2 regions of the Bacillus sp. FSL R5-0422 genome follow, and region 2 is predicted to be linked to the other one. Evidence: a T-box and tRNA genes for the amino acid it is inferred to sense, from the RefSeq annotation. Region 2 holds a T-box; the other holds one or more tRNA genes.
What was found. The T-box of region 2 lies ahead of thrS (threonine--tRNA ligase). A T-box ahead of a tRNA ligase gene usually reads a tRNA of that ligase, here a tRNA-Thr.
Positions count from the first base shown of each region.

Region 1 (10,241 bases), 710 kb from region 2:
ATCCCGTCCGCACATAGCTACCCAGCGATGCCCTTGGCAGAACAACTGGTACACCAGCGGTGCGTCCATCCCGGTCCTCTCGTACTAAGGACAGCTCCTCTCAAATTTCCTGCGCCCGCGACGGATAGGGACCGAACTGTCTCACGACGTTCTGAACCCAGCTCGCGTACCGCTTTAATGGGCGAACAGCCCAACCCTTGGGACCGACTACAGCCCCAGGATGCGATGAGCCGACATCGAGGTGCCAAACCTCCCCGTCGATGTGGACTCTTGGGGGAGATAAGCCTGTTATCCCCGGGGTAGCTTTTATCCGTTGAGCGATGGCCCTTCCATGCGGAACCACCGGATCACTAAGCCCGACTTTCGTCCCTGCTCGACTTGTAGGTCTCGCAGTCAAGCTCCCTTGTGCCTTTACACTCTGCGAATGATTTCCAACCATTCTGAGGGAACCTTTGGGCGCCTCCGTTACATTTTAGGAGGCGACCGCCCCAGTCAAACTGCCCACCTGACACTGTCTCCCTGCCCGATAAGGGCAGCGGGTTAGAAGGTCAATACAGCCAGGGTAGTATCCCACCGATGCCTCCACCGAAGCTAGCGCTCCGGTTTCCAAGGCTCCTACCTATCCTGTACAAGCTGTACCAACATTCAATATCAGGCTGCAGTAAAGCTCCACGGGGTCTTTCCGTCCTGTCGCGGGTAACCTGCATCTTCACAGGTACTATAATTTCACCGAGTCTCTCGTTGAGACAGTGCCCAGATCGTTGCGCCTTTCGTGCGGGTCGGAACTTACCCGACAAGGAATTTCGCTACCTTAGGACCGTTATAGTTACGGCCGCCGTTTACTGGGGCTTCAATTCGCACCTTCGCTTACGCTAAGCGCTCCTCTTAACCTTCCAGCACCGGGCAGGCGTCAGCCCCTATACTTCGCCTTACGGCTTCGCAGAGACCTGTGTTTTTGCTAAACAGTCGCCTGGGCCTATTCACTGCGGCTTCTCGGGGCTTTAACACCCTAAGAAGCACCCCTTCTCCCGAAGTTACGGGGTCATTTTGCCGAGTTCCTTAACGAGAGTTCTCTCGATCACCTTAGGATTCTCTCCTCGCCTACCTGTGTCGGTTTGCGGTACGGGCACCTCTCACCTCGCTAGAGGCTTTTCTTGGCAGTGTGGAATCAGGAACTTCGCTACTAAATTTCGCTCGCCATCACAGCTCAGCCTTCACGGGAAACGGATTTGCCTATTTCCCAGCCTAACTGCTTGGACGCGGATATCCAATACCGCGCTTACCCTATCCTCCTGCGTCCCCCCATTGCTCAAATGGTGAGGAGGTGGTACAGGAATATCAACCTGTTGTCCATCGCCTACGCCTTTCGGCCTCGGCTTAGGTCCCGACTAACCCTGAGCGGACGAGCCTTCCTCAGGAAACCTTAGGCATTCGGTGGACGGGATTCTCACCCGTCTTTCGCTACTCATACCGGCATTCTCACTTCTAAGCGCTCCACCAGTCCTTCCGGTCTGACTTCACAGCACTTAGAACGCTCTCCTACCACTGTTCGTTAGAACAGTCCGCAGCTTCGGTGATACGTTTAGCCCCGGTACATTTTCGGCGCAGAGTCACTCGACCAGTGAGCTATTACGCACTCTTTAAATGGTGGCTGCTTCTAAGCCAACATCCTGGTTGTCTAAGCAACTCCACATCCTTTTCCACTTAACGTATACTTTGGGACCTTAGCTGGCGGTCTGGGCTGTTTCCCTTTCGACTACGGATCTTATCACTCGCAGTCTGACTCCCAAGGATAAGTCATCGGCATTCGGAGTTTGACTGAATTCGGTAACCCGGTAGGGGCCCCTAGTCCAATCAGTGCTCTACCTCCGAGACTCTTACCTTGAGGCTAGCCCTAAAGCTATTTCGGAGAGAACCAGCTATCTCCAGGTTCGATTGGCATTTCACCCCTACCCACACCTCATCCCCGCACTTTTCAACGTGCGTGGGTTCGGGCCTCCATTCAGTGTTACCTGAACTTCACCCTGGACATGGGTAGATCACCTGGTTTCGGGTCTACGACCACGTACTCATGCGCCCTATTCAGACTCGCTTTCGCTGCGGCTCCGCATCTTCTGCTTAACCTTGCACGGGATCGTAACTCGCCGGTTCATTCTACAAAAGGCACGCCATCACCCTTTAACGGGCTCTGACTACTTGTAGGCACACGGTTTCAGGATCTATTTCACTCCCCTTCCGGGGTGCTTTTCACCTTTCCCTCACGGTACTGGTTCACTATCGGTCACTAGGGAGTATTTAGCCTTGGGAGATGGTCCTCCCGGATTCCGACGGAATTTCACGTGTTCCGCCGTACTCAGGATCCACTCTGGAGAGAACAACATTTCAGTTACAGGGCTGTTACCTTCTTTGGCGGGCCTTTCCAGACCTCTTCGCTTATATCGTTCCTTTGTAACTCCGTATAGAGTGTCCTACAACCCCAAGAGGCAAGCCTCTTGGTTTGGGCTGTTCCCGTTTCGCTCGCCGCTACTCAGGGAATCGCATTTGCTTTCTCTTCCTCCGGGTACTTAGATGTTTCAGTTCCCCGGGTATGCCTTCTCATACTCTATGTATTCAAGTATGGATACTACTCCATTACGAGCAGTGGGTTTCCCCATTCGGAAATCTCCGGATCAAAGCTTGCTTACAGCTCCCCGAAGCATATCGGTGTTCGTCCCGTCCTTCATCGGCTCCTAGTGCCAAGGCATCCACCGTGCGCCCTTTCTAACTTAACCATTTCTTACTTTAGAAAGAATCACTATGTGTGATGAACTTTGCATTGCATTCAATGTGAATGTATTACTTATTGTTATCTAGTTTTCAAAGAACAATCCTGTCTCGCTAGAGACATGTTTTGAAGGAATGATCCTTCAAAACTAAACAAGACGAAAACGCACGCTGCTCCATATATCCTTAGAAAGGAGGTGATCCAGCCGCACCTTCCGATACGGCTACCTTGTTACGACTTCACCCCAATCATCTGTCCCACCTTCGGCGGCTGGCTCCATAAAGGTTACCTCACCGACTTCGGGTGTTACAAACTCTCGTGGTGTGACGGGCGGTGTGTACAAGGCCCGGGAACGTATTCACCGCGGCATGCTGATCCGCGATTACTAGCGATTCCAGCTTCACGCAGTCGAGTTGCAGACTGCGATCCGAACTGAGAACAGATTTATGGGATTGGCTAAACCTTGCGGTCTCGCAGCCCTTTGTTCTGTCCATTGTAGCACGTGTGTAGCCCAGGTCATAAGGGGCATGATGATTTGACGTCATCCCCACCTTCCTCCGGTTTGTCACCGGCAGTCACCTTAGAGTGCCCAACTAAATGCTGGCAACTAAGATCAAGGGTTGCGCTCGTTGCGGGACTTAACCCAACATCTCACGACACGAGCTGACGACAACCATGCACCACCTGTCACTCTGTCCCCGAAGGGAAAGCCCTATCTCTAGGGTTGTCAGAGGATGTCAAGACCTGGTAAGGTTCTTCGCGTTGCTTCGAATTAAACCACATGCTCCACCGCTTGTGCGGGCCCCCGTCAATTCCTTTGAGTTTCAGTCTTGCGACCGTACTCCCCAGGCGGAGTGCTTAATGCGTTAGCTGCAGCACTAAGGGGCGGAAACCCCCTAACACTTAGCACTCATCGTTTACGGCGTGGACTACCAGGGTATCTAATCCTGTTCGCTCCCCACGCTTTCGCTCCTCAGCGTCAGTTACAGACCAGAGAGTCGCCTTCGCCACTGGTGTTCCTCCACATCTCTACGCATTTCACCGCTACACGTGGAATTCCACTCTCCTCTTCTGCACTCAAGTTTCCCAGTTTCCAATGACCCTCCCCGGTTGAGCCGGGGGCTTTCACATCAGACTTAAGAAACCGCCTGCGAGCCCTTTACGCCCAATAATTCCGGACAACGCTTGCCACCTACGTATTACCGCGGCTGCTGGCACGTAGTTAGCCGTGGCTTTCTGGTTAGGTACCGTCAAGGTGCGAGCAGTTACTCTCGCACTTGTTCTTCCCTAACAACAGAGCTTTACGATCCGAAAACCTTCATCACTCACGCGGCGTTGCTCCGTCAGACTTTCGTCCATTGCGGAAGATTCCCTACTGCTGCCTCCCGTAGGAGTCTGGGCCGTGTCTCAGTCCCAGTGTGGCCGATCACCCTCTCAGGTCGGCTACGCATCGTCGCCTTGGTGAGCCATTACCCCACCAACTAGCTAATGCGCCGCGGGTCCATCTGTAAGTGACAGCCGAAACCGTCTTTCATCATTGAACCATGCGGTTCAATGAACTATCCGGTATTAGCTCCGGTTTCCCGGAGTTATCCCAGTCTTACAGGCAGGTTACCCACGTGTTACTCACCCGTCCGCCGCTAACATCCGGGAGCAAGCTCCCTTCTGTTCGCTCGACTTGCATGTATTAGGCACGCCGCCAGCGTTCGTCCTGAGCCAGGATCAAACTCTCCGAAAAAGTACAAAACCGAAGTTTTGTTTTTCGTCAGCGTTTGACTGACTACCTATGAAACATCATAGGATTTTTTTATAAAAACTCGAATTAACAGGTACGTTTTGTCTTGTTTAGTTTTCAAAGATCATATTGGTGGAGCCTAGCGGGATCGAACCGCTGACCTCCTGCGTGCAAGGCAGGCGCTCTCCCAGCTGAGCTAAGGCCCCATAAAAGATGGTCGGGAAGACAGGATTCGAACCTGCGACCCCTTGGTCCCAAACCAAGTGCTCTACCAAGCTGAGCTACTTCCCGATCTTAATGGCGCGCCCGAGAGGAGTCGAACCCCTAACCTTTTGATCCGTAGTCAAACGCTCTATCCAATTGAGCTACGGGCGCTTATTTATAATGCCGAGGGCCGGACTTGAACCGGCACGGTAGTCACCTACCGCAGGATTTTAAGTCCTGTGTGTCTGCCAATTCCACCACCCCGGCGTGGATGGTATAAGCGGAAGACGGGATTCGAACCCGCGACCCCCACCTTGGCAAGGTGGTGTTCTACCACTGAACTACTTCCGCATTACAGGATTTCTTTATTTTATTTGGCAATGCGGGTGAAGGGACTTGAACCCCCACGTCATAAAGACACTAGATCCTAAGTCTAGCGCGTCTGCCAATTCCGCCACACCCGCATGAAACATGGTGAGCCATGAAGGACTCGAACCTTCGACCCTCTGATTAAAAGTCAGATGCTCTACCAACTGAGCTAATGGCTCGCTTTAAAAGCGACTTGTCTATCTTACCATATGAAACTGGTGCCGGCAAGAGGACTTGAACCCCCAACCTACTGATTACAAGTCAGTTGCTCTACCAGTTGAGCTACACCGGCTTTATCTATCCTAACATTATGTAAGAATAAATATGGTGGAGGATGACGGGCTCGAACCGCCGACCCTCTGCTTGTAAGGCAGATGCTCTCCCAGCTGAGCTAATCCTCCATATTGTGTTGTCATTTCGAATGTCTCTCGATCCGACAAATAGTATTATATAACGATAAGATATTGTTTGTAAAGACTTTTTTAAAATAATTTTTGAATTTATTTTAATGTTGTTTTTTTCATCTTTTCGTTAAGGCACCTAAAGAATTTTACCACTTGTTTCATCATTTTAAAAGTCTTTTTTGCATTTTTTTATGTTTTTTGTTAAAAAGCGCTCTAATAAAGCTTTATTGGTGTGAAATGACCCAATTCATGTTTTTTATACGCGTGTTTTATTCAATATATCTTCTCATACAAATCATCTAAAAAAGGGATTCTTTTGTTATTTTATTTTTCTGAGAAATCATTTTTATGTAAAAACATACGTAAATGATGCTGTTAGTTACGATCTTCATATTAAAGTGTTACTGGGGTAACAAGTTAGTTGTTGATTCTTTCTTGTTCTTGCTTAGAGCGGGCGTAAAAATTAACTGGAGGTGCTCTATGCTCTTTGGCGATACTCGGTTATCTAGTGTAACTCTAAACAGTCCTCTTTATCTGACTGACAAAGAAAATTTTATTGGCTGCTTTCTATATCTTCATCCTAAACACAATTGAATGATCCACCCAAACAACAACTGCGTTGTTCATTTAAAGCACATGTAAGTGAGACGAACGGAAGGGTTAGCTGATCAATGAGTCTTACTACATCATCACTTCTCATTTTACACAGCCATTAATATAGAAGTGATTTTTTCAAAAACACAAAAAAGATCAGTTCCAAATGGAACTGATCCTTATACAAGCTTGGCGGCGTCCTACTCTCACAGGGGGAGACCCCCAACTACCATCGGCGCTGAAGAGCTTAACTTCCGTGTTCGGTATGGGAACGGGTGTGACCTCTTCGCTATCGCCACCAAACCTGATGGAGAGAATGTTCTCTCAAAACTAGATAACAATGTTCAAACTTCACAATAGAATATAGGTTAAGTCCTCGATCTATTAGTATCTGTCAGCTCCACGTGTCACCACGCTTCCACCTCAGACCTATCAACCTGATCATCTTTCAGGGATCTTACTTCCTTGCGGAATGGGAAATCTCATCTTGAGGGGGGCTTCATGCTTAGATGCTTTCAGCACTTATCCCGTCCGCACATAGCTACCCAGCGATGCCCTTGGCAGAACAACTGGTACACCAGCGGTGCGTCCATCCCGGTCCTCTCGTACTAAGGACAGCTCCTCTCAAATTTCCTGCGCCCGCGACGGATAGGGACCGAACTGTCTCACGACGTTCTGAACCCAGCTCGCGTACCGCTTTAATGGGCGAACAGCCCAACCCTTGGGACCGACTACAGCCCCAGGATGCGATGAGCCGACATCGAGGTGCCAAACCTCCCCGTCGATGTGGACTCTTGGGGGAGATAAGCCTGTTATCCCCGGGGTAGCTTTTATCCGTTGAGCGATGGCCCTTCCATGCGGAACCACCGGATCACTAAGCCCGACTTTCGTCCCTGCTCGACTTGTAGGTCTCGCAGTCAAGCTCCCTTGTGCCTTTACACTCTGCGAATGATTTCCAACCATTCTGAGGGAACCTTTGGGCGCCTCCGTTACATTTTAGGAGGCGACCGCCCCAGTCAAACTGCCCACCTGACACTGTCTCCCTGCCCGATAAGGGCAGCGGGTTAGAAGGTCAATACAGCCAGGGTAGTATCCCACCGATGCCTCCACCGAAGCTAGCGCTCCGGTTTCCAAGGCTCCTACCTATCCTGTACAAGCTGTACCAACATTCAATATCAGGCTGCAGTAAAGCTCCACGGGGTCTTTCCGTCCTGTCGCGGGTAACCTGCATCTTCACAGGTACTATAATTTCACCGAGTCTCTCGTTGAGACAGTGCCCAGATCGTTGCGCCTTTCGTGCGGGTCGGAACTTACCCGACAAGGAATTTCGCTACCTTAGGACCGTTATAGTTACGGCCGCCGTTTACTGGGGCTTCAATTCGCACCTTCGCTTACGCTAAGCGCTCCTCTTAACCTTCCAGCACCGGGCAGGCGTCAGCCCCTATACTTCGCCTTACGGCTTCGCAGAGACCTGTGTTTTTGCTAAACAGTCGCCTGGGCCTATTCACTGCGGCTTCTCGGGGCTTTAACACCCTAAGAAGCACCCCTTCTCCCGAAGTTACGGGGTCATTTTGCCGAGTTCCTTAACGAGAGTTCTCTCGATCACCTTAGGATTCTCTCCTCGCCTACCTGTGTCGGTTTGCGGTACGGGCACCTCTCACCTCGCTAGAGGCTTTTCTTGGCAGTGTGGAATCAGGAACTTCGCTACTAAATTTCGCTCGCCATCACAGCTCAGCCTTCACGGGAAACGGATTTGCCTATTTCCCAGCCTAACTGCTTGGACGCGGATATCCAATACCGCGCTTACCCTATCCTCCTGCGTCCCCCCATTGCTCAAATGGTGAGGAGGTGGTACAGGAATATCAACCTGTTGTCCATCGCCTACGCCTTTCGGCCTCGGCTTAGGTCCCGACTAACCCTGAGCGGACGAGCCTTCCTCAGGAAACCTTAGGCATTCGGTGGACGGGATTCTCACCCGTCTTTCGCTACTCATACCGGCATTCTCACTTCTAAGCGCTCCACCAGTCCTTCCGGTCTGACTTCACAGCACTTAGAACGCTCTCCTACCACTGTTCGTTAGAACAGTCCGCAGCTTCGGTGATACGTTTAGCCCCGGTACATTTTCGGCGCAGAGTCACTCGACCAGTGAGCTATTACGCACTCTTTAAATGGTGGCTGCTTCTAAGCCAACATCCTGGTTGTCTAAGCAACTCCACATCCTTTTCCACTTAACGTATACTTTGGGACCTTAGCTGGCGGTCTGGGCTGTTTCCCTTTCGACTACGGATCTTATCACTCGCAGTCTGACTCCCAAGGATAAGTCATCGGCATTCGGAGTTTGACTGAATTCGGTAACCCGGTAGGGGCCCCTAGTCCAATCAGTGCTCTACCTCCGAGACTCTTACCTTGAGGCTAGCCCTAAAGCTATTTCGGAGAGAACCAGCTATCTCCAGGTTCGATTGGCATTTCACCCCTACCCACACCTCATCCCCGCACTTTTCAACGTGCGTGGGTTCGGGCCTCCATTCAGTGTTACCTGAACTTCACCCTGGACATGGGTAGATCACCTGGTTTCGGGTCTACGACCACGTACTCATGCGCCCTATTCAGACTCGCTTTCGCTGCGGCTCCGCATCTTCTGCTTAACCTTGCACGGGATCGTAACTCGCCGGTTCATTCTACAAAAGGCACGCCATCACCCTTTAACGGGCTCTGACTACTTGTAGGCACACGGTTTCAGGATCTATTTCACTCCCCTTCCGGGGTGCTTTTCACCTTTCCCTCACGGTACTGGTTCACTATCGGTCACTAGGGAGTATTTAGCCTTGGGAGATGGTCCTCCCGGATTCCGACGGAATTTCACGTGTTCCGCCGTACTCAGGATCCACTCTGGAGAGAACAACATTTCAGTTACAGGGCTGTTACCTTCTTTGGCGGGCCTTTCCAGACCTCTTCGCTTATATCGTTCCTTTGTAACTCCGTATAGAGTGTCCTACAACCCCAAGAGGCAAGCCTCTTGGTTTGGGCTGTTCCCGTTTCGCTCGCCGCTACTCAGGGAATCGCATTTGCTTTCTCTTCCTCCGGGTACTTAGATGTTTCAGTTCCCCGGGTATGCCTTCTCATACTCTATGTATTCAAGTATGGATACTACTCCATTACGAGCAGTGGGTTTCCCCATTCGGAAATCTCCGGATCAAAGCTTGCTTACAGCTCCCCGAAGCATATCGGTGTTCGTCCCGTCCTTCATCGGCTCCTAGTGCCAAGGCATCCACCGTGCGCCCTTTCTAACTTAACCATTTCTTACTTTAGAAAGAATCACTATGTGTGATGAACTTTGCATTGCATTCAATGTGAATGTATTACTTATTGTTATCTAGTTTTCAAAGAACAATCCTGTCTCGCTAGAGACATGTTTTGAAGGAATGATCCTTCAAAACTAAACAAGACGAAAACGCACGCTGCTCCATATATCCTTAGAAAGGAGGTGATCCAGCCGCACCTTCCGATACGGCTACCTTGTTACGACTTCACCCCAATCATCTGTCCCACCTTCGGCGGCTGGCTCCATAAAGGTTACCTCACCGACTTCGGGTGTTACAAACTCTCGTGGTGTGACGGGCGGTGTGTACAAGGCCCGGGAACGTATTCACCGCGGCATGCTGATCCGCGATTACTAGCGATTCCAGCTTCACGCAGTCGAGTTGCAGACTGCGATCCGAACTGAGAACAGATTTATGGGATTGGCTAAACCTTGCGGTCTCGCAGCCCTTTGTTCTGTCCATTGTAGCACGTGTGTAGCCCAGGTCATAAGGGGCATGATGATTTGACGTCATCCCCACCTTCCTCCGGTTTGTCACCGGCAGTCACCTTAGAGTGCCCAACTAAATGCTGGCAACTAAGATCAAGGGTTGCGCTCGTTGCGGGACTTAACCCAACATCTCACGACACGAGCTGACGACAACCATGCACCACCTGTCACTCTGTCCCCGAAGGGAAAGCCCTATCTCTAGGGTTGTCAGAGGATGTCAAGACCTGGTAAGGTTCTTCGCGTTGCTTCGAATTAAACCACATGCTCCACCGCTTGTGCGGGCCCCCGTCAATTCCTTTGAGTTTCAGTCTTGCGACCGTACTCCCCAGGCGGAGTGCTTAATGCGTTAGCTGCAGCACTAAG
Region 1 covers NZ_CP152014.1:93,870-104,110, reverse strand. The annotation lists rRNA gene MKX52_RS00560 (23S ribosomal RNA) at 1-2,771, opposite strand, end outside; rRNA gene MKX52_RS00555 (16S ribosomal RNA) at 2,954-4,502, opposite strand; tRNA gene MKX52_RS00550 (tRNA-Ala) at 4,630-4,705, opposite strand; tRNA gene MKX52_RS00545 (tRNA-Pro) at 4,714-4,790, opposite strand; tRNA gene MKX52_RS00540 (tRNA-Arg) at 4,798-4,874, opposite strand; tRNA gene MKX52_RS00535 (tRNA-Leu) at 4,885-4,970, opposite strand; tRNA gene MKX52_RS00530 (tRNA-Gly) at 4,983-5,054, opposite strand; tRNA gene MKX52_RS00525 (tRNA-Leu) at 5,085-5,167, opposite strand; tRNA gene MKX52_RS00520 (tRNA-Lys) at 5,176-5,251, opposite strand; tRNA gene MKX52_RS00515 (tRNA-Thr) at 5,289-5,364, opposite strand; tRNA gene MKX52_RS00510 (tRNA-Val) at 5,398-5,473, opposite strand; rRNA gene rrf (5S ribosomal RNA) at 6,258-6,373, opposite strand; rRNA gene MKX52_RS00500 (23S ribosomal RNA) at 6,435-9,365, opposite strand; rRNA gene MKX52_RS00495 (16S ribosomal RNA) at 9,548-10,241, opposite strand, start outside.
Region 1: it encodes a tRNA-Thr, which carries the amino acid that the T-box ahead of thrS (threonine--tRNA ligase) is inferred to sense. The anticodon was not compared.

Region 2 (10,241 bases):
CAACACGATAAAGCTTGATTGAATCTTTCTTTAACGCTTGACCTTCTTGAATCGGATCTAACAGCTTCGCTTGTTTCACATCGTCTAAGTCCATATTAAAATCAACTGTCCATTGAATGGTTTCAGCATTGTAAGATCGATTTGGCTCTCCCTTTTTCGAGACGTTTGGACCATTTGGAATGTATTGAATCGGGATCGATATCTTATCTTTGCCTTCAATCGGGGTAATGACCACTTCTTTTTCTTCAGTAATCACAGTTTTTTTATCTAATTGTGTCCATACTTGAAGTGTTCCATGGATATTTGAATATTGTTTAATAAAATCAGTGAATTCGATGGAGGCATTGCCGCTCTCATCTACAGAAAAATAACCAATGGTTGCCTGATTAAATTTCATCTCAAGACGATCGATTTTTTCGTAAATCACTAATTCCTCTGGAACCTTGAAATGGAATTCATCCCCGCCATTATAGCTATGACCGTTTGGGATCGCCCACTCATAGTTAATGGAAATAAGCGAGTTGACGTCAGGTTTATCAACTGAATTTCCTTCCTGATCTTCAAAAATTAATTTCGCATCAGTGAGAAGATTTTCTTGTATCTGCATTTGTTTTGAAACACTTTGTAGCCCTACACGCTTAGATACGTTCACTTTGTTTTTTAGTAATTCCTCTTCATCACTTTGTTTCGTTTGAGCGGCTTCTTGATTCTTATCTTCTTTTTCAGTTGAGGTTGAATCATCTTTTGGAAGGCTTTCTTCACGCTCGTTTTGCTTTGTTTTTTCTTTTTGCTCAGCTATACTGGTGACATCGATGTCTATTGATCCTTCTAAATTTGGATCAAGCTCAACATCTTCTTTAAATATGACCGTCACTTCATTTTGTTTTGAAACGGTATACTCGCCAACGATGATGTCATCCACTGTAATGGATTCCTTTTGCTCCTTCTCTACCTGTATGGCTGAAGGAAGAGTGAGAACATACGGATATTGTTTTTTTAGATCTATTCCTTTTATCGACCAATGAACAATTGCCTTTCTAACTTGCTGATCTTCTATGTTTGATAACTTGTTTCCTTCGCTATCAACAAACTCAATATCCCCATAAATGTTTTCTTGGCTTTCTTTGGCTTGTGCCTCTGCTAAAGGCAAAATTCCTAATATACTAGACTGTATGACTAACACCGCAATGAGAGCCAATGACAATATTCTTTTCAATACATCCACCCTTTTCTAAAATTAATTTTCAACAATGATAAAAAAATCAGTTAATCACTCCGCTTCTGATCAAATATTTTCTAAAAAAATTGCACCTTAAGACCCTATGAATAAAATGAGTTGATCAATCATGAGGTTGAAAGGAAATCATGAGTAGTGGAAATAGTAACTGGATAGGGGTCTATAGTAATGGGGTATAGTGAGAGGATTGTGATCGTGAAAAAGAATAAATGTGAATGTTTCTATTTATCCTGGAATAAACAATAAATTATAAATACATGCATATATAAGCATGTATTCACATATGGTTCGTTCATATGAAACAAGCATGTATCATACCGTATGTAAGGTGAGTCAGTTCAGCATTATATAGATCGCATTCCTTTCTACTCCCTTTCATATGGTAATCAAAAAGCTGTTGCGTTTTATTCTTACATTTACCGTTTCAACAGCAAAAAAATAAACTTAAATATCTAAATTGATCCATTTTTATAGGATTCATGGCTTACTTATCACCTTTTAAAAGAAATATATGGAGAATCAGGGCATAACATTTGTTTTCGTCTAATTTTTTTCTCTTTTATCATGAAAAGTGAAGACAAAACGATTTAGCCTAAACATTAAAATCATTTTATGCCTATTTAGAGAATCAAATGTTCTTTAAGTGAACTTCATAATATAAAGGCAAGCCAAGGGAAGGAGATAGTTGTTTAATGGAGCTCATTGATAATAAATCAAAGAGATGGATAAAAATTTTAAAACTGCTTGTATCAAAAGATAAGTGGTGGAGCCTTCAAGAGATATCGAATGAACAAATCGGTTCGGTTCGTGCCATTCAAAGCGATTTAGAACAAATGAAGTCGTTCCAAACAGAGAACGGAGAGCCGTTAATCAACATAAAGCCAAGACAAGGCATATCCATTTGTTATACACAGACGATACGAGTCGACTACTATATCAAAGAAATTCTAAAAGATACGATTGAAATTCGATTGATTGACGGCGTTTTCTTTGAACAAAACAGGTCTTTCTATGAATGGATGGACACGCTGAATATCAGTAGATCCACATTGTATAACACCATTCATAAAATCAATTCGCTTCTTATCTCGTATGACATTGAGTTACGCCCAGATAGTATGCAGTTCCATGGAAATGAAAAGGAGATTCGTCAATTTTTTGTGGAATTTTTGTTTGAAGTGTATGGAAGCAGGCTTTGGCCATTCGATGATATTCAAAAGCAAGATGCAGTTGATTTTTTACAAAAGCTATTTCAGGTGCTCGAAGTCAATCTACCAGATGTGGCGATAGATAAATTTTGCCTATGGCTCGCCGTTTCCATTCACCGAGTGCGGAAAAATTTTACCATACGACGCAATTATACGTACTCAATGGATAAGGAAAAACAAACATCTACAGCTAAAAGTATCTATAAACAAATGACAAACTTGGAAGAACGCGTTTGCCAAATGACAAAGGACATTTTTGGTGTCACGTTGGATCGTCACGAATTTGTCTTTTTACTATTGATTGAACCAGCTATTGGCCATTATAAATCAATTGAAACTGTCGAAGAAAAATTGACGTTCTTTCAATCGCATACACCACACCTCTTTGAAGCCATTCGTTCCTTTATCAATCAATTGGAGTTGATTTTTCATCAAGAGGTGGCTAATCGCAAGGTGATGACACTGATTCTTCTCCAATATTATGTATATTCTAGGGAAATTACCGTAAGAGATGGATTCCTTTTCAAAAAGAAATCGAGGTATTTATCAGAGGTGAAAAAGCAGCTTCCTTACTTCTATTCGAGGATTACTCACATCATCCAAGAGTTAAAAACAGACGATATCCTCGCTTCTTTTGTGAAAAATGAACGAGAATTGATTCGTATCATTACTTCTAACTGGAGGGGGCTTGTTCATTTGGAAATGGATCGGAGAAACGTGTTGAACATTTTTGTCATTTCAACATTAGGTTATAATCATAGTTTGTTTATTGCGGATTTAATTAAATTAAGATTGCCTCCTCTCATTCATATTTTCACAAGTCCAGAAAATACCTTAAATGAACTGACAATGGATCGACTTGGGATTGATTTAATTGTGACCGATACTGAGCTTCCTCATCAATTAGGACGGTCTACGCTGCTGATTAGCTCTTTTCCAACAAAGAAAGAATTGGACAACTTGCACTCAAGATTTGTTGATATGACAAACTAAGATTCACCAAAAAAAGCTGCTGAGGAGCCCTCAAGCAGCTTTTTCTGTATTAATGAAGCACGATTTGTTCATTCATCAAATCAATGGCATAAAGTGATTGCTCATATTCATCTAATAGAAGGTATACTTTGAGCGGTGCAGCCGTTTGATTTGTCTGCTGCGTGAATAGGACACAAGTGAATTTTTCGATCCCCTCTGGCAGCTTGCTTTTCAGAAAAGGATGAAGAATAGGAGAGATTCGAAGGGTATCAACATCTTTTAGCCAAAGTTCATCTTGTAACGCAGGATAATGGTCAACCAAAAACTGACGAAACACTTCCAATGTACTCAAGGTAGATATCCTCACTTTCTTCTATCATGGCTTCAAGCTTACCTAAATCAAACATGTTCAAAGTCATCCTATGATGTCAGCCCACCAAATGTCGTATACGACTAGAGACACGATTTCATTTTTTTCAAAAAGCATTGTAGATCAACTTGACTGTCATGAGTGTTTCATATGTATGACGTCTACTCATATTCCAACCGATGGACCTATGATCATATTCTTATTTGTTTCTTTCGTGATGAAACGACAACTTCCTGCTACAAAATTCCAAATTTCTTCAAAAAATTGGTTCAATGAGACAAAAAAGAACAGCTCCTCACTGCTCTTTCAAAGAAAACACTTCACCGCTCTCTGCATCAACACCATCATGGCAATCGAGCTTTCCGCATAGAACATATTGTTTTTGCACTTCGTCATAGACGTAGATAGGTGTAAGTTCAAGACGTTCTCTCAATTTTTCAAAGGCTTCTTTCTGAGATACAGAAATTTCATTTGCCGCTTGAGAGGGGCTGAGTATCCCGCACACTTGAAACATTTCTTTTTTGTCTATGTAATTAACGGCTTCAAACGAGCTCGCGTCAATGAAGACCTTGATCTTGTCTATAAACCCACTGCCTTCTTCTCCGTTTTTTAATACCGCATGGATGTATCCATGATCACGATGGAGTGTTTTCAAAACCCACTTTCCTGAATCCTTTGGATATTTTTGCGCCAAGAAGGTTCGAACTGCTTTGATACACTCGGCTTGCTCTTCTTTTGATATCGGTAAGGAATCTGGTGACGGTTCCAATGAGAATGCTTGTTCAGCTGAAATATACTCATGAATGTCTATTTCTTTTTTTTCAAAGGTATTGTTTAACGGTTCATTCCATTCAATGACCTCATTCACATGTATACAATGCGTTTCTTCACGTCCAATTTCATACGGAATCGTGCCTGTTCCATCGTTTTCCACATAAATTTCTTCTAACGCATAAATAGATCGGATCCGGTTATGCTCGAAGGAAGGCCATTGAAACAGCTGGACTTGCTGCTTAGCTAAGTTTTCCAGCTTATTAAGAGAAAGCGCATATTCCTCAGCTTTCAGTAATGTTTTGGCTAAAAATGGGCCGTGGTGTGTAAAGTACATGAGCTGTCCATGTTCATTCCATTTCACTTCGATTCTGCCTGAAGGTGTGACTTGCACACCATCTATTGCTTCTTCGAAAGAAAGTTCCCCTCTCTCCTTTTGGTGCATATGAAAATGCTCTCCATAGATCAACCCTGTTTCTTGTTCGATCCATTGAATGACATGAGCTGGATAAGGTCTCTTAAACGTGACACCGTGCCGCGCATAGGTTTTGTCCATAACAAAAATAACCGATTCGATCTGTCCTGTATTCAAATTCACTTCAATGACAGCTGTGCCGTCTGGGTTGACATCGTCGTCCTCAGGTTCAGCTTCATGAGAGGGGAACCATTCCATATTAAATGTATAAATCGTTTCATTGAACATGTTGACGTAACGATAAAAACTGTGTCTTTTTAAATAGTAAAGATCTAAGCCAAATTTCGCCTTTGTCTGATCGATTAGTTGTTGAATGTTTGCATTCAATGGTTTCACCTCAAAATAATGATGTGTTATGGAAGAAGAAAGGTGACAATAAAACCGACTATGATGATCGCTGATAATAATCCTAAAACCAATGACATCATGTTTGATTCCTTTGTAAAGCCTTTTAATTCACCTTCAGTCGACCGGTCAATTTTTCTAAAGCGATAAAGCATGCTTAAATTAATAAGGGCTAGAGTTACAAATAATAAGAAAAGTAAAAGTATAGGTTGTATGTTTAAGAATGGATTCGTTACATCTTGGAAACTAAATGACTGGAGAAACATCAGACCACTCAATACCACTCTCGAAATATTTTCTGACCTCTTTTCTTTCTCCCACTCTTCCCCCAATTTTTCTTTTTCATAAATGGCTATCTGCTCGAAAATAGGAATGAAAGACTTTGTTGAGCCTTTCTTAATAAAACCATAAATACTTAGAAAGAGCATGATAAATCCTAAACAAAGAAAGAAATGTGTAAATCGAATGTCAAACATTTGAAATAAGATAAAAAAAGCGACGATCATGATGCAGACTATTAAATTAGAGACAGCTATTTGTTTTGTCCTCATCTTTTTCAGTGCAGCTTGTTCCATGTCATAAACTCCTCTCCGTTTTCAATGTTTCTGTTGAACGCTCTAACTTTATTACGATTCCACCGAAAAAATGTTTCAATATTTTCCCTTTCTATTGTCAATTCGGCTTTTTTCGCAAATGAAAAGACGCCCATCATTTAATGAACGTCTTATTCTTCTTCATGAAATCAGCACATCATATTTGAGCAACTGTTCTATCTTTTATTTGTTGAGCCGCCATGTGTTGAAAGTCATCAATAGACAGCTGTTTTGAAGTCTTTTCTCCATGCTGTCTGATATTCAGTGTTTTTTCTTGCATTTCTGTATCGCCAATGACAGCGATATAAGGGATTTTTTGCATTTGTGCTTCTCTCATTTTATAGCCGAGCTTTTCATCCCGTTCATCGATTGTGACTCTGATGCCGATCTTTCTTAATTGCTGCTGCACCTCGAGGCAATGATCAAGGTGAATCTTTGAGACAGGAATGATTTGTACTTGCACTGGTGCCAGCCATAACGGGAAGACGCCAGCGAAATGCTCAATGAGAATGCCAAGGAAACGATCAAGAGAACCAAAAATGGCACTGTGAATCACAACTGGCCGTACCTTTTCATTCTTTTCATTGATATATGTTAAATCAAATTTCTCAGGCATTTGAAAATCTAGCTGGATTGTGGCGCACTGATGGCTACGCTGCAAAGCATCTTTAATATGAAAATCGATCTTCGGGCCATAAAATGCCCCATCTCCTTCATTTACCTGATAATCGACCTTTAGCCGATCAAGCACATTCTTTAGTGCTGACTCAGAAATATCCCAAATGGCATCATCCCCTAACGCCTTTTCTGGACGAGTGGATAGTTCCACAGAGTACTCAAACCCAAATGTCCGATACATATGATCAACTAATTGGAAAATCTGTTTGATTTCAACTTCAATTTGATCTTCTCTCAAAAAAATATGGGCATCATCTTGGCAAAATGTTCTGACCCTGAACAATCCATTTAATGCGCCGCTAAATTCATGACGATGCACCTGACCAAACTCAGCCATTCTGATCGGAAGGTCTCTGTATGAATATAAGCTGTTTTTAAACATGAGCATATGTCCTGGACAGTTCATCGGTTTTAAAGCAAAGCTTGTATGATCAACTTCTGAGAAATACATATTTTCATGATAATGATCCCAGTGACCTGACTTTTCCCATAGCTCTTGGTTCATCATAAACGGTGTGCTCACTTCTTCATATTGTGCTTTACTTCGAACTTCTCTTGAAAAGGCCATTAATTCATTTCTCACAATCTGACCTTTTGGTAAATAAAACGGCATACCTGGCGCTTCTTCTGAAAACATGAACAGAGATAATTGTTTCCCTAATTTTCGGTGATCACGTTTGCTTGCTTCTTCCATGAAATGAAGATACTCGGCTAGTTGTTTTGGATGTTGAAACGCGACACCATACACTCGCTGCAATACATCTTTCTGACTATCACCCCGCCAATAAGCCCCTGCAACACGTGTTAGCTTAAATGACTTTACGAATCCAGTAGAAGGTAGATGAGGCCCGCGGCATAAATCGATAAATTCACCTTGCTGATACACTGTGATGGCTTCTTCCGATGGGAGACGTTTTAAAATATCCAGCTTATATGGATCATGCTCAAACATCGATTCAGCTTCTTTGTAGGAAATCTCCTTTCTTTGGATATGATGATTCTCGTTGATGATGTTTTCCATTTCTTTTTCAATAGCAGCCAAATCCTCTACACTTAATGTTTGATTCAGCTTCATGTCATAGTAAAATCCATTTTCAATAACAGGCCCGATTCCAAGTGTGACATTGCTATATAACCTTTTCACAGCTTGGGCTAATACGTGTGCAGATGTATGGCGCAGTACTTCAAGCCCTTCTTTTGAATCGAGTGTGACAATAGACAGCCGAGTATCGCTTTCCAGCTGATGACTGACATCGACCATTTGTTCATTGATCTTTCCTGCCACTGCTTTCTTCCTTAAGCTTGGGCTAATATAGGAGGCAACATCTGCGACAGTCGTACCTGCAGAGAACTCCTTTATCTTTCCATCTGGAAATTGAATCTTCACCATTTTTTCTCTCATGACTGACACACCTTTCTTTTTTTTAAAATAAAAAAACACACCCATCCCGTGTAAAGGGACGAATGTGTAATCCGTGGTTCCACCCAAATTCCCATAATGCATACTCGCTTTATGGCTCTGGTGCCGTAACGTGGCATTGACGGTATTGGATACTTCAATTTTCCCCAATACAGCTCAAAGGTGGTAAGACAACTTTTCTGCGTTAGGAAGATTTCAGCGTGACTTCCCTCTCTGGTAACCGATAAAAGCTGCTCATGTCCTTTTCAAAGCAATGATCATAGTTGAGTGTACAAAAAAACACACCCATCCCTCATAAAGGGACGAATGTGTGATCCGTGGTTCCACCCAAATTCCCATAACGCGTATTCGCTTTATGGCTCTGGTGCCGTAACGTGGCGTAGACGATATTGGATACTATGATTTCCCCAATACAGCTCAAAGGTGGTAAGACATTTTTCTGCGCTAGGAAGATTTCAGCGTAACTTCCCTCTCTGATAACCAGTAAAAATGACTCATGTCCTTTTCTTCGCTTTTAATTTCTCCATATCTTACATGAAGGTGATGGATCATGTAAAGCTTTATTTTTTGCAGAGTAATTGCAATTCATTCTTTAAATGTAATATTGCGCGTATTCACTTGGGCTGTATTCAATTTGAAACGCAGGAGATAAGGCTCGTTTCACTTCTTCAGTGATACGCTCTCCTTCTTGATTGAATTTCTTTTCCATGTCTGCGCCATTTGGCAGCAATTCATCTGTCTCTTCGTCAAACCAGCGGCCATACCGTATATTCCAATTCCAGATCTTCGAGAAAAGGGTATCGCTTACTGGTACATCATCTCTTTCTAAATGACATTGACAATGCCCACAATGAAAAGGTTCACCACCGTAATCTCCTTCAATTTTCACAAAAGGATGCTTCTCAAATTCTCGACAGCACACCCATTTTTTGAAGCGCTGACCGAAGCCTGTCAGTTTAATTGAGTAATAACGCATGGAAGTGCGTCTTCCTATCATGTCAAAAATGCCTTGATCAATTAATGTCTTCAGTCGATACTCAATAAAATCATCACCGATATACTGTTCTAAATGACCAATCACTTCTCCTATTAAGCGTGGCGTGACGATGTACTCGTCTTCTGGCGCGGACTGATGAAGCCGCTTAGCCATTTTCACTAAATAAGCATCAAATTCATCTTCTGGTACGCTGATCGCTTGTCCTTTTTTCCATATCCGCAGCGTATGATTTTCTTTAGCAAATGAAAGCCATTCGTTTTGTAATATTTCTCTTTCTTCTGTTGACACTGTGTGAATATGCTCTTTACTTCTGTACAAAACCTTCAATTTTTCTGATGTGATTTCCCCGGAATGTCGAATATCCATTCTTCTTGTATTAGTATTGAACAGCTGATCAAATGCAGTCGTTGTATTGATTACAGACAATTCTATGCTTTTCTCTTTTAATAAATAGACGGCATATCGTAAGCCAATTTGCTCATGTGCATTACTGCCTGTCCAGATGAGAATACGACTGCCAGCTTTTATTTCTTTTATTTGCTGAAGCATTCTCTGCTGATCGTTAACCATGTCATCAAAATAGCCATATTCATTTGACATCACATGACGAAGCCATTCTATACGCTTCTCCTGTCCTTCATGTTTATGCAAATGGAGAAGGGGTCCAATCGAATAAATGTCATTAAAAGCGATGATCTCATTTAATTGGCCTCGCCCCATTTCGCGTAAGGCTTGTTTTAAACTACCGGCAGCCGCTGCCCCAAATACGATATGTATCATCATCCGTCTCCCTTTATCTTACAGTTTATTTCATCTTCACCTATGCAGGGTTCTTGCGTCAATTCTATTGAGTCAATTTCATTCAAAAGTATGACAATGAGAGGTTAAGATATATAGAATGCAGAATGAAAGAGACTTTATCCCATGAAATGGGCAATCTGTTTACTAAGCTGGCTTTGAGGCTTTCTCTTCGATTGATAGAAATTCCCCTTCTATTAGTTCAATTTCTTATTCACAAATTCCCCTTCACAATCGTTCTCTTGGCTTTCTTCACAATTCTGCTAGTTGCTTTTGTGTCAGAATCCTTTGACCACTGGTCGCACAGGTTTGTTACCCAATTTGGTTTTGTTTTACTTGCGTCATTAAGCCAGTTTCCTACAGAATCTTGAACATAT
Region 2 covers NZ_CP152014.1:799,625-809,865, reverse strand. The annotation lists gene MKX52_RS03895 (SpaA isopeptide-forming pilin-related protein) at 1-1,225, opposite strand, end outside; gene MKX52_RS03890 (helix-turn-helix domain-containing protein) at 1,930-3,438, shown strand; gene MKX52_RS03885 (hypothetical protein) at 3,488-3,769, opposite strand; gene MKX52_RS03880 (hypothetical protein) at 4,083-5,369, opposite strand; gene MKX52_RS03875 (hypothetical protein) at 5,387-5,953, opposite strand; gene thrS (threonine--tRNA ligase) at 6,129-8,051, opposite strand; T-box leader at 8,103-8,327, opposite strand; T-box leader at 8,365-8,587, opposite strand; gene MKX52_RS03865 (DUF1835 domain-containing protein) at 8,662-9,846, opposite strand; gene MKX52_RS03860 (DNA alkylation repair protein) at 10,079-10,241, opposite strand, start outside.